Regions from separate parts of the Neobacillus niacini genome, predicted to be linked through region 1. Evidence: riboswitches for the same ligand, from Rfam matches in the RefSeq annotation. Region 1 holds a riboswitch; each other region holds the start of a gene.
The links. Region 1 has a riboswitch for cyclic di-GMP ahead of fliM (flagellar motor switch protein FliM). Riboswitches for the same ligand answer to the same signal wherever they lie in the genome.
Positions count from the first base shown of each region.

Region 2: another riboswitch for cyclic di-GMP. It lies ahead of ACN6MT_RS26630 (ATPase, T2SS/T4P/T4SS family); the one in region 1 lies ahead of fliM (flagellar motor switch protein FliM).
Region 3: another riboswitch for cyclic di-GMP. It lies ahead of ACN6MT_RS28335 (anti-repressor SinI family protein); the one in region 1 lies ahead of fliM (flagellar motor switch protein FliM).

Region 1 is NZ_CP183883.1:1,702,275-1,706,904, reverse strand. It holds gene fliM (flagellar motor switch protein FliM) at 71-1,009, opposite strand; cyclic di-GMP riboswitch class I at 1,124-1,210, opposite strand; gene ACN6MT_RS08035 (flagellar hook-basal body complex protein) at 1,400-2,224, opposite strand; gene ACN6MT_RS08030 (flagellar hook capping FlgD N-terminal domain-containing protein) at 2,241-2,654, opposite strand; gene ACN6MT_RS08025 (flagellar hook-length control protein FliK) at 2,668-3,705, opposite strand; gene ACN6MT_RS08020 (glucosaminidase domain-containing protein) at 3,748-4,425, opposite strand; gene fliD (flagellar filament capping protein FliD) at 4,429-4,630, opposite strand, start outside.
Region 2 is NZ_CP183883.1:5,418,527-5,423,156, forward strand. It holds gene ACN6MT_RS26610 (aldehyde ferredoxin oxidoreductase family protein) at 1-1,381, shown strand, start outside; gene ACN6MT_RS26615 (hypothetical protein) at 1,438-1,710, opposite strand; gene ACN6MT_RS26620 (ubiquitin-like small modifier protein 1) at 1,712-1,984, opposite strand; gene ACN6MT_RS26625 (YisL family protein) at 2,101-2,460, opposite strand; gene ACN6MT_RS26630 (ATPase, T2SS/T4P/T4SS family) at 2,539-3,147, opposite strand; cyclic di-GMP riboswitch class I at 3,354-3,440, opposite strand; gene ACN6MT_RS26635 (spore germination protein) at 3,670-3,894, shown strand; gene ACN6MT_RS26640 (spore germination protein GerPB) at 3,912-4,154, shown strand; gene gerPC (spore germination protein GerPC) at 4,164-4,630, shown strand, end outside.
Region 3 is NZ_CP183883.1:5,771,391-5,776,020, reverse strand. It holds gene hutH (histidine ammonia-lyase) at 167-1,684, shown strand; gene ACN6MT_RS28340 (hypothetical protein) at 1,710-1,874, opposite strand; cyclic di-GMP riboswitch class I at 2,485-2,572, shown strand; gene ACN6MT_RS28335 (anti-repressor SinI family protein) at 2,605-2,754, shown strand; gene ACN6MT_RS28330 (helix-turn-helix domain-containing protein) at 2,812-3,141, opposite strand; gene map (type I methionyl aminopeptidase) at 3,348-4,100, shown strand; gene ACN6MT_RS28320 (DUF1128 domain-containing protein) at 4,125-4,352, opposite strand; gene ACN6MT_RS28315 (YtxH domain-containing protein) at 4,569-4,630, shown strand, end outside.

The sequences.
Region 1 (4,630 bases):
TTCATTGGCTGCACTCTGTTGGCTGCTGCCGAGAAGTGCTTCCATTTCATCTTGTGTGAGTTTCCCCTTTTCAACCATTTTTGCCTTCCCCTTCTATCAAGTGCTCAATTTTAACGGCAACTCTCGACTTCTTCGTTCCTGGATGTGCTAAGAACTTCAATTCTTCATTTACATTTACTTTCAGAGGCTCATCCACCAATTGGTTTAATTGAATGACATCATCGACGTTTAAACCAAGGATTTCTTCCATCGTAATCGTCGCCCGCCCTAATTCCGTAATAACCGGAACCATTAAATGCTCAATCTGTCCTTGTAAAAATTCACTTTCTTCCTTATTTTTTACCCATTTTCCATGTCCGTACCAATTATGGGAGGATAACTTAGGAATAAACGGCTCTAACAATATGTATGGAATACAAAGATGTATCGTTTCTTCCACTTTTCCAACTGTTAGTTGGAATGTGATGACGATGACTGTTTCCGTTGGGATACCCAATTGCAAAAACTGGGGATTGGTTTCCATGTTCAAAAACTTGATCGGGAGCACCATAATATCACTCCAAGCTTTTTGCAGGATTTGAACGACTCCCTCTAATAGACGCTTTAAAACATTGGTTTCAATCGGAGTTAAGGTAGAACGTCCCCATTCCTCTGCTGTTCCTTTCCCGCCTAAAAGTCGATCAATCATCACAAAAGCCATTTCAGGATTTAAGTCCATCGCCATTCGGATTCCTTGTTCACCTGATTCAAACACACTTAATATCGTAGTGTCCGGCAGCTGGTTAATAAACTCTTCATACAGCATTTGCTCAACTGTCGTAACCTCTACTTGGACAAACGAACGTAACTCAGATGAAATAAAGGATGCAAGCTGGTAAGCAAAGTTTTCATGGATTCTCGTCAGTACCCGTACCTGATCCATCGATAACCGCAATGCCTTTTTAAAATCATATACTTTCAAATTTGCAGGGTTACTTCCAATTGGGGAATTTGACACACGATAGTCCATTCGATCACACAATCCCTTCCACTGTAAAAAAAGACCAACAAAAAAAGACGAGACTACTCCGAAGAATAGTCTCGTCCATAGCTAAATAAACTAATAGATTAGGACAATCTATATTTCGGCAACTGGCTGGCTTACTGTTATTACAATTTAGCCCCTATAGCTTTGCGTCGCTGAGTTTCCTCAGGTTTGCCTTTTTCAATTTTTTAAATTTATTACAAAAAAAGCATAACATTACAACTATTAATTTTCAATTATATTTTGTAGAATACCCCCATAAAATGACGGATATAATCGAATGTTTACGAAAATTTAACAAAATACACTATATAAATTGAAAAATATGTAAAAAAAGAGAGAAATATCCCGAATGATATTCTCTCTCTTTATCTATTATCGTTTTAAATTTACCAATTCTTCTAATATTTGATCGGAAACTGTAATTATTTTAGAATTCGCTTGGAATCCACGCTGGGCGGTAATCATTTCAGTTAGTTCTTCGGATAAATCAACGTTTGACATTTCGAGTGCGCCTGCGATAACTTGTGCATTACTTCCTTCCGTGAGCAGCGTTGCAATCGAGGCTGAATCAGCATTTGGTGTTAAAGAATACAACGAACCACCGGCTTTCAATAACCCCTTTGGATTGTCAACTGCTATAGTTCCAATTTTCAAACCGGTATCTTCACTTGTTCCATCCGGGTTAACACCAATAATGCTGCCATTCGCATCAATGGAAAACGTAATGTATTGATCTGGGATGGTAATTTTTCCGCCATCTTGGCCGACTACAAACATACCATTCTGATTGACCAAATTATTACTGCTGTCTAATGTGAAATTCCCAGCTCTTGTTAAGAACTGCTTCTGTGAGGCATTTTCGACTACAAAAAATGCATCACCATCAAGGTAAAGGTCTGTGCCTATATTCGTAGTTGTTGGACTTCCAGGTGTGTGAAGAGTATCAATGCTGCCAACTCTTGTTCCTAAGCCCACCTGAATCGGATTTGTCCCGCCTGAGAGTGGCGCTGGGTTCGCTCCTGCAGTTTGCGTTGGACCCGTTGCCCCTTTAATCGTCTGACTGAAAATATCTTCAAATACGACACGGCCTTTTTTAAAACCTACTGTATTAACGTTCGCAATATTGTTCCCAATGACATCCAATTTTGTTTGAAAACCTTTTAGTCCGGATACCCCTGAATTTAATGAACGAAGCATGTTTTTGTTCCTCCTCTTATTGATTCATTTCCATTGAATGTATTGAACTTGATACTATTTCTTGATCGCCAATTTTATAGTAAACTTGGTTATTTTTATAATTAATCCCGGTAACCGTTCCGCTCTCTTGTACATTGGTTTCTGGGTTTGTCCATGTGACTTTATTTCCGAGTACATAAGAATATTGACTTAAATTATTGCTGGATTCCAAATAGGCTGTAAGCGAGTTATTCAGGTTGGAGAGCTGTTCTAATACGCTTAACTGTGCCATTTGTGCCACGAATTCTCCGTCTTTCTGCGGCTGCGTTGGGTCTTGGTTTTGAAGCTGCGTAACTAATATTTTCAAAAATGCTTCTTTTCCCATTTCCTGCTTTGGCTGGGTGCTGGTTTTTTGTGCTGAGTAGGAATTGATCGTATTGATTGAAGTCAATGGTGCTCCTCCCTTAAGCCGTGGTATTTATTTTAGAAACCCATCCTGTTTCAATCGTATAATCTCGATATTCATCTTGGGTTTGGATTAATTGTTGATCGTTACGCTTACGTGAATCTTGCTGTCCATGTCTTGCATTTGAATCTCCCTTTTGTGAGAATGCTCCCATGAAATTAGAGTTTATGTTCTGTTGGGAGATATCGATTTTTGCGACATGCAGCCCCTGTGTTTCTAAAGCAGACCGTAATGTCTGAACATGTGTTTCTAGTAAATCCTTCCCTAAAGGAGTGGAGGTAAGGAATTCAGCCGTTACTTGCCCTTCCTGAATGGTAACCTTGACATCGACCTTACCTAAATGCTTTGGCGCCAGGGTAAACGCAGCCTCGATTCCATCTTCCAATCCTGTTACATGTATCGAAGATTGTAAAAACTTCGTTATTTCTTGATCAAATTGGTTAGCTTGTACAGTTTGTGCAGGGACTGCCTTCTCATTGGAAACGACCGGTTGGTTCGTCAGTGTTGAATGAAACGTGGTCAAGGCATCCACTGTAGAATTCCTGCCTGTTTGGTTCACATCAGGTAATTCTTTTTGATGGAAATCCTCATTAGTGACTATCCCTGTTTCTTTAACTAAGTCACCTGTTACTGACTCTTGAAAGATGGTTGCAGCTTCCGGTTGTACTTCACCTGTTTGTCCTTCAACTGTCACCAGTTTTTTTATGTTTGATTGGAAAAGGAGATTTTCTGATGTTTGTTTGCCATTCTCTATGTTTGGCTCAACTTGTGCCTGCACCTCTATCGACCATTTTTCCATCCCTTCTCCCACTTGATGGAGAATAGGATCCGTTAATGCATTTTGCTGCAAAGAGGCAGATTGTACCAATGGGTTAATAAATCCAAAAGGCACCGTATCTTCTTCCTTTTGCTGTTCTTGGACTTGACCAATAAGTTGTAACAAAGCCTCAAAACCAGCAGCCTGTTCTCCCTCACTCGCTGCCTTTTTGCCGGTTTGATTAATGCTTTTCATTTGTATTCCTGAAAGCTGGATCACGTTCTGCCACCTACTCACTTTCCTTTGTTTAAGAGATACCCATTAAGCATAATTACTCCCTGTTGTTAAGGTATCAAAGTAGCGCTGAACACCTGTTACCCAGTGATTATTAAGTTGAGTGGGGTCATTGGCTGCTCCAATTGGTGCATACTTGGCCCCTATTTGAGCGATGGTTAATTTCCCTTTATCTAAATAGTTTTGACGGAGGTTTCGAGCCATATCAAAAATGCTTTCTTCAATGGATGGATAAGTTTTTAATCCGTTTTTCCCCATCATCCCTGCCACATTAAATTTAAAGCGAGCCGCGTTTGAAGACCCGTTACCCGTTTCATGGATGGAGATAGCCGCTAGAAGAGCAGGATCAATGTTATATTTTTTACCAGCCTCTTGAAAAAAGTGACCGGTATTGTGCAAAACTCCCTTTAGATGGGCATTAAGATTTTCGCTGCCAGTCGTTTTAGAAGAAAGAGATTCACTTTGTGGAACTCCTGCTCCAGTCTGAGGGACCAACGAATTCAAACTAGTTAGTAGAGACGAGATATCTAGATTGCTAGTTGATTTATGATTCAACTGAGTTTGCAGCAACACTTGTTCCAGTAATTGCTCGAAGGGATTATTTGTTAGACCTGATTGATTAGGAAGATTACTTTGCCCGAGGCGAGAAGTATCTAAGATTGTTTTGTGAAGCAGCCAATTATTAGACAAAGATCCAATATTCATAGACTACATACCTCCGCCCGTTTGCTGATATAACCAAGAACTTTGTGAATTAAAACGTGACATTGCTTGCTCCATTGCCGCAAATTGGCGATAATATTGTGCTTCTTTACGCTGCAACTTCTCGGTTTGGCGGGCAATATCCGTCTGCGTATTCGACAATAACTTCCCAATAACACTTTGATCATACTGATTATTCCCGGTGAAA
Region 2 (4,630 bases), 2.3 Mb from region 1:
GCAAGCTAGATATGGAGAACAAGACCTTAGTGTCATGACGATCGGGCAAGCAGGTGAAAACACCGTTAAGTTTGCTTCCTTTATTAACGAACATGATCGCGCTGCTGGACGTGGCGGAACTGCCGCTGTTGCAGGCTATAAAAAATTGAAAGCGGTTGTAATTAAAGCTGCTCAAAAAGGAAATATGCCGCAGCCTAAGTTAGAAACTGAATATAAAGAGGCTAACAAAAAGGCGGTAAAGGCTATTCTTGACGGCGGATTAACAGCCCCAAATAAGGGTGGTCTTTCTGTTTATGGTACAAACGTATTAACCAACATTATCAATGAGGTTGGGGCGCTTCCAACAAAGAATTCACAGTTCACTCATTGGGATGAGGCAGAAAAACATAGTGGTGAATATGTAAACGAGCATTTACTCGTTAAAAATAATACTTGCCATGCATGTCCCGTAGGCTGCAAAATCGAAGTTGAAGTGAAAGATGGAAAGTATAAAACTAGAGTCGAAAGTATTGAGTTTGAATCTGCTTGGTCCTTAGGCTCAAACTGCTTATTAAGTGATGCTGAGGCTATTTCTTATCTGATTGACCGCTGTAATGAGTACGGTCTTGATACCATTGAACTTGGCCACTGCTTCTCTGTTACAATGGAGGCTTATGAAAAAGGATTGATTACAGAAGAGCTCATCTGGGGCGATGCCGATTCGATGATTGACTTAACGCAGAAAATTGCATTCCGTGAAGGCTTTGGCGGCATCCTTGCTGAGGGCCCTGCAAGAGCAACAGCTTCTTGGGGCGCACCAGAACTTTCGATGTCTGTAAAAGGTCAATCAATTCCTGCCTATGACCCTCGTGGTATTCAAGGAATTGGACTTGGTTATGCCACTAGTAACCGTGGAGCCTGCCATTTACGCGGCTATACCGTTGCCAGTGAGATTGCCGGGATTCCTGAGCCAACTGATCGCCTAAAACCAGAAGGAAAAGGTGAGCTATTAAAAATATTCCAAGATATGCTTGCTTTCTCTGATTCTATGAATATTTGCAAGTTTTCCTCATTCTCAGAAAATGCAGAGCATTATGCAGAGCAATACAGCACAATGACTGGAATACCGATGACAGCAGATGATGTGATGAAGGCTGGAGAAAGAATCTATAATCTTGAGCGCTATTATAATAACTTGGCTGGATTCAACAAAGAAGAAGATGATTATCTGCCAAAACGATTTACGGAAGAGCCTGCCTCTGGTAATAGTGCAGGAGAAGTGAGCCGTATGGATATCATGCTTAAAGAGTATTACCAAGTCCGGGGCTGGCAAGATGGAAAGGTCACCGAAGCTAAGCTTCGTGAGCTAGAAATCATCGACCCTGAAAATCAATTGGTTTAAGGAATAATCAAAAGGCTTCTGCATATTTTGCAGAAGCCTTTTGATTGGTTTAGAAATTATCCGCCGATTCTCCTTGTTTTGACCCGGTAATTTTTGATAAGCTCATTAAGCGTCATGTCATCTGAGGCACAAAATCGGATATGAACACTATTGACTTTAAATGTAGAAGTTATCGATAATTCCTCTTCCCTTACGATTTCACCATACCAGTGGTCAGATTTATATATGTAAGGAAATTGATTCGTAATTTGTTTGCCGCCTAACTCTTCAAAATATAATCCGAGGTGCTCTCGTTTGATTCCGCGAAACTCCAATTCCTGCTGCATCATATTAACCACCTGCAACTGGAGGAAAAAGTGCAAATTGATCGGTTTCTTTTACAATGGTCTTAAGACCATCCAAATGAATAATATTTCTTCCGTTAATGAATACATGAACAAATGGAAGAAGCTCTTTTTCAGGCGTAAAAATTTCATCCTTAAGATCAGGGAACATTTCTACCATCTTATTAAGTACATCAATGACCTGTTGCCCTTCCGGACTAACCTCTACCCCAACTCCGCCGCAAATTTGCCGGAGATTTGCAAACACTCTTACCAGCATAACAAACACTCCTCTCCCCTTACTTAAATAGTAAAACTATTTGCACTTCTTGTCATCTTTTTTTGAACTAAAAAAGAGCAGCCGGTAAACCGACAGCTCTTTCTAACAAACTAATCTTATACGTAAAAAATCGACATAGGCAGTTTATCAAATCCTAAATACAATACAAGTAAGAAGGCGATAACGAACTGTATCCACAAAACGGAAGTTTTTCTATTTTGTGCAACCTTGCTAAGGATCATTTCAAATAAACCAATAACCCAAATGCCTACTACGGCTTTTAATATATACAACAAATCAATATTAGACACCATGAATAGAAGTCCAACACCCGTTGCAATGATTAACAGATAAAGAACACGCAGAATCATTTGCACAATTTTAGCGCCCTTTTCTTTCCCGCCTTTTAGTAAAAATATAGCGACAATAAACAAAATTAGGGCTAGTACCCAAGCTGTTACGTGACCATGAATCATTTAATCTTCCTCCTATGTATCAATAGCTTATAGCAACACTATCATACCATAGGCATTGCCAAAATTCCTAAAGAAAAGCTAATAATAAGAACCTTCTAGTGGATTCACAGTAAAAATATCTCTAAGCACAATATTGTCATCCTTGATCCCTTGAACCTCTGCTATCTTAGTAATTTTTCTTTTTCCATCATTTAAGCGTGAAAGGTGGACTATGATATCAATAGTACCAGCGATTTGTTCCCTAATCGCATTGATAGCCAAATTCATCCCTTCAAGATAGGCAATGACTTCCAAACGGTCAATCATATTACGCGGGCTGCTGGAATGTCCTGTTGCAAGAAAACCATCAAGTCCTCTATTTTCTTTCCGAAGTATTTCACGTACATTTTTACCACGAACATCTCCAAGAATATTCCTTTCCTCTCTTGGAATGAAAGTAGAAAGGGCATTGGCAAGGGTTGTTTTACCTGCACCTGTTCCTCCGCTCACTACGATATTTAACCTAGCTCTCACACATGTACAGAGGAAGAGGGCCATTTCTTTTGACATGGTCCCGTTACAAATTAAATCCTGTAAGTCTAGAGGTTTCCAGGAATACTTTCTATTAGCCAGCCTAGCCGAATTGTATAATTTGTGATTAATGCCTTGTCCCTGATGATTTTGTTCGATTTGTTTTAATAGCCCCATAGATTCCACCCACCTTGTTTGTTTTTTGAAAACCAATTTACTCACAAAACTTAAAGAAAATATGAACGAACGGTTAGGCTGGGGGCGATAAACAGATAAAAACAACCCCGCCTTTACCGAAAGGGGGGTTAACAAATGAAGTACAACAATGTACATAGAAAGACCTATGTAAACAATGCTGTTATCTACGAAAAACACCCTGTTCTTTCGGTAACTGGCTGGCGTAGTGCAAATGCACCTTAGCCCCTTTAGCTTTGCGTCACTGATTTTCACCAGTTTTGCCTTTATCGAGAATCAGTGTTTTTACATTTCCGACTGATCTCTTAAATCTATCTTAAGTCCTTTTGCCTTCATCTCATATCCTACTATTTTATCATTTTTCACAAACAAATAGGTATTTGTACCTAATTCTATAATTTTCCCAACCAATTAAGGTTGGATTTACTTTATTTGGGCGATTGAATCACATTACACCAACCCATACATAAGATATTAGGAGAAAAAAGGTAAAGGGTGTTGTTTATGCCAGCGATTGTAGGAGTTGCACAAGTCATATCACTTGGCAGCAGTTCCGTTTTTCATATTGGAGATGTCTACAAAATTATGCCATTTTCATCTGCAAGAACTTTCTCCGGTGCTGGTTCATTTAATACGGGTGAAAGTTTAAATGTTCATAATAATAATTTAAGTAATACGAACACAAACGATTCAGATGGTATTGATCAAGGAATCTTCCTTAATGCTTAAGGAAAGGTTGGTTTTTTATGAATTTTTATATCCAGCAATCCATTCAAATAAACTTTATTAAAATTAGCAGTATAACAAATTCTTCTGTCCTGCAGATTGGCAGTGCTGGAATTATTAAACCTGCCTCATATTTGTATAACACAGGAGGTTTTACAACGCCCGCACCAACTGCAGGAGGTACTCAGACTACGACCGGGCAATCTGGCAGCCCCGCAGTGCCATTATCAGGTACAGGTTCGAGAGAAGAAGATTCAAAGTGAGGTGATGGTATGTACCAGGATTATTCACAACTTCTTCAATGGGTCCAGATGACTTTACAGGCACAGGAAAATAGAATTGCAACTCTTGAACACACCATTCTAAAACTTCAGGAAGAAATAAATCAATTAAAAGATAAGCCAAGTATTCGGGTTGATAAGATTGAATACAAATTCGATCAATTAAAGGTTGAAACTCTTGAAGGAACCTTAAACATTGGACTAAATCCATCCGATTTGGCAAATATTGAAGATTTTGCCGTGGAAAATCAATCCTTAAAAACACCTATGCATCCTAAGGCACAAATGCAGCGTTCTATGAAAATCGAAGAATCTATTTATCAGTATTTAGAAACCGAACTGCCAGTGCTATTTAAGGAAACTCAAAACCAAATAAATGTTAGATTAGATGATTCCTATTTAGCTTTCATTAAACAAGATATCATGAAACAGCTTCCAGCCAGGATTGATTACCATAT
Region 3 (4,630 bases), 1.9 Mb from region 1:
ATAATTATTAATCTAATAGAATTTTAGAATGGAATGATAATTATGAGGCACCACAAAACAAAATTATATCAAAATATGTTTATAAAAGAGGCTGGACTCCAAATCTAACTGAGATGGAATCCAGCCTCTTTCTTTATTCTAATAAAGTGGTAGAGGAGCGAGAAATATGATTATGCTAACAGGCCAAAGATTAACAATGGACCAAATGAAAGAAGTATTATATCGAAAAGAGAAGGTTTTGGCTTCGGAAAAAAGTATGGAACTTGTAAAAAGGAGCCGTGAAGCCGTAGAGAAGATCGTTTCCGAGCGCAAAGTAGTTTACGGTATTAATACTGGATTTGGAAAGTTTAGTGATGTATTAATCAATAAAGAGCACGTTAGAGATTTACAGCTTAATTTAATTCGCTCACATGCGTGTGGTGTTGGTGAACCTTTTCCGGAAATTGTTTCAAAAGCAATGGTCCTGTTACGTGCTAATGCGCTTTTAAAAGGGTATTCAGGGGTCCGGCCGATCGTCATTGAAAAATTATTAGAGTTGGTTAATAAAGAAATCATCCCAGTTATTCCTCAGCAGGGGTCACTGGGTGCGAGCGGTGATTTGGCTCCTCTCTCCCATTTAGCTTTAGTACTTATTGGAGAAGGGGAGGTCTTTTACAAAGGTAATCGATTGGAATCAATCCACGCGCTTCAAATGGAGGGCATTCTTCCCATAAATTTAGAGGCAAAAGAGGGTCTTGCATTAATTAATGGTACACAGGCAATGACCGCCATGGGAGTTGTTGGCTATCTTGAAGCGGAACAGCTGGCATTTGAAAGTGAACTCATTGCTGCTATGACAATGGAAGGGTTAAATGGAATCATGGATGCATTCGCAGAGGAAGTTCATATAGCAAGGGGTTATCAGCAGCAGATAGATACAGCAGCAAGAATCCGTGGTTACTTAAGTGATAGTTTATTAACCAGCGTTCAAGGAGAATACCGTGTTCAAGATGCTTATTCCTTACGGTGTATTCCACAAGTACACGGGGCATCCTGGCAGGCGCTTGATTATGTAAAAGAAAAATTGGAAATTGAAATGAATGCTGCTACAGACAATCCACTCATATTCGATGATGGGGAAAAGGTTATTTCTGGCGGGAATTTCCATGGGCAGCCAATCGCTTTTGCGATGGACTTTATGAAAATCGCAGTTGCCGAGCTTGCGAATATTTCCGAAAGACGGATTGAGAGATTAGTAAATCCACAGTTGAACGATTTGCCGCCTTTCTTAAGCCCTGAGCCTGGTTTGCAGTCTGGAGCGATGATTATGCAATACGCTGCGGCTTCGTTGGTATCAGAAAATAAAACACTAGCACACCCAGCAAGTGTCGATTCCATTCCATCTTCTGCAAATCAAGAAGACCATGTAAGTATGGGAACGATTGCCTCTAGACATGCCTATCAAATTATTCAAAATGCCCGAAGAGTGCTGGCGATTGAACTAATTTGTGCCATGCAGGCGGTTGAAATTCGCGGAATAGAAAAAATGGCCAGCCAGACCAAGAAGGTGTACGAGAAAGGAAGGGAACTGGTTCCTTCGATAAAGAAGGATCGGATTTATTCTAAAGATATCGAAATGGCTGCGGCAGGTCTAAAAGAATGGAACTTAAGGAAGCTCCTTCAAAAAGCGGATAATGTAAAATAAGTAAAAAAGGCGTGAAATTCACGCCTTATTCTACGTCTTTCGTTTCCACTCTATTCTTAAATGCTTCTTGAACTACAATAAACTCCTCATCCCCAATGGCATCCTTAGAATGTTTTTCAACTAAGTTATCTTTAGGCAAATTTCCAGGATGACCTTTCTTTTTATGGTTAAAATGTTCTCCACGTGCCAAATGAAACACTCCTTTCGTCTTCGAATGTATCATTCCCAAACGAAGGAAATTTATTAGTGAAGATAGAAGGAGAGAGGATTATTTATCTTCTACTTTTTCATCAGACTTTGCAGGCTTGCACATACGATCTAGAAGGTAACCAAAAAACACCATAAAGGCAATTGGAATAGCGTAATTCAACACATGAATGGTTGTCATTGATCTGGATCACCACCATTATTTGAATATTTATAATATTTAGTATATTTTAAAGGTAATAATAGAAGTTGTCAATTGTCACAAAATAGACAAATTTCACTGTATTTTCTTTTGTAGCATTTTAAATAAACTTCATATAGGTACAATAACCTAATTTCGACTGTAAGCACTTCTTTTTTTCAATAAACTTCCATCTGATTAGTTGAAGTTCGAACGTATGGAAAATTTTCAATTGATTTTTTGTAGAAAATTGAATTATTTTGTGTTAAAAAAAGGTTAGAAAAATTGAAATATCTGACAAAAAACAACAATATACTATAAAAGTACTATATATAATAAATAAAGTAATGAGGAATTAGGAATACTTGTCTATTTAATATACTGAATAATCAATGATTTATGTGTAATATGAAACAGAAAAGGGCAAACCTATTGAAAAATTGGGACGCAAAGCCGAGGATCTAAGGTATAACTTTTACTATGATGGCCGGGCTGCCTGGAATACGAATATGTATTTTGGGAGTGAGCGAGAGTGGCAATAGCTGATAGTATCAACAATGGAATGGACGCAGAATGGTTAGCTCTTATTTTAGAAGCAAAGGAGCTAGGAATATCAAAGGAGACAATTCTTAATTTCCTCCATCAGAACGAAGTCAGAGAGGGCGTACTTAAGAATCGCTGATTTACATAAAAAAAAACAAAGCATACTACAAAAAAACAAGTAGTATGCTTTGTTTTATTATTCGTTATTATTTTGACCAATTCGCCACTTATTGAATTCAATAAAATCACGGAATTGTTCCTTTGAAACACCTGATTCCATCGCTTCTTTTACAATGTTCATCCAATCACTATCTAATTCTTCTTTATTAATGTGTTCATTTATTAAATGATCAACAGGAACGTTTAATACAGAAGAAATTTTTTCAAGGAATTGAATAGATGGATTTCTTTGCAGGTTTCTTTCAAGAGAGCTTAAATAAGATTTAGCAACTCCAGCCTGCTCCGCAAGTTCTGATAATGACATCCTTTTTTCTAACCGTAGTTTTTTAACACGATCACCTATCATTGGGCTCACACACCTATTTTTATTATGGCTGTAATAATTTTATCAGAAAAGCTGAGAAAGTTCCATATTAAGAACATGTTATTAGTACAAAAATACCCCTCAATATCGAAAACTTTTTGAAAAAATGTTAGCTTAGCGATAATATTAAAGTGTGTTTCCAATTCTATAAGAATACATAAAAATAATATAAAAAGGTTGGGAAGATCATGATTGTTCTTAAATCACAGCGAGAAATTGAGGCAATGAAAAAAGCAGGGGAAATTCTAGCTTCATGCCATAAAGAAATTGCCAAACGAATAAAACCTGGTATTACAACATGGGAAATTGATGAATTTGTTGATGATTACCTTTTAAAGCATGATGCTACCCCACAGCAAAAGGGATATAAAGGCTATAAATATGCCACTTGTGCGAGCATTAACGACGAAGTATGTCATGGGTTTCCAAGAAAGGAACCATTAAAAGAAGGCGATATCGTGACCATAGATATGGTTGTCAATTATAACGGCGGGTTAGCCGACTCAGCATGGTCATATGCTGTAGGGAATGTCTCTAAGGAAACAGAGCATTTATTAAAGGTTACCAAAGAGGCACTTTATAAAGGAATTGAGCAGTCTGTTCCTGGAAATAGGATTGGGGATATTGGTCATGCTATTCAAACCTATGTAGAAGGGGAGGGTTTATCGGTTGTTCGTGATTTTATTGGTCATGGAATTGGGGCAGTTATTCATGAAAAACCCGATGTACCCCATTACGGGCTGCCTGGAAAAGGGCCAAGAATTAAAGAAGGGATGGTATTTACCATTGAGCCAATGGTTAATATCGGCATGTACCAAACAAAGATGGATAATAATGGATGGACTGCTAGAACGATTGATGGTAAATATTCTGCCCAATATGAACACACCATTGCAATCACCAAGAATGGTCCAATTATTTTAACTGAACAGGAAAAATAAAAAAACAGATCCTAGAGATCTGTTTTACTTATTTTTTCGAAGGCTTCCTAATTCCTCGACCAACGCTTGCATTTCGTTAGGGCTAAAAGAAGGTTTTTTCATAACCATCTCGTAAATTTCCTTTAATTCCTCATACATGTCTTCATCAAAGTGTGAAGGTTTTATGGCTCCGAGATTTAATACCTTTAATTTCTCTTTTATTTGTTCAATCATATACTCTACATTTTCAATTGTTTTCTCTGATAAATTCATCCCGTCACCCTTTCAGTATTCGTAACTTTATCTTTCCATTTTCATTCGTAGATGTCAATCTAAACTTGTTTTAATACATCTAATGATGGGTAATAAAATAATAGACGCTTGCATTTGACCGCAAGCATAAAGCAATATATAAAGTGGAGTATATTGGTATTTTTTTCTTAGTGATGAAAACAATGATAAAAACATGTTTGAGGGAGAGGTTAAAAAATGGGTAAAAATTTATTTTTGAAAGGCATATTCTTTGGTGCCTTAGCAGGTGGAGCTCTTAG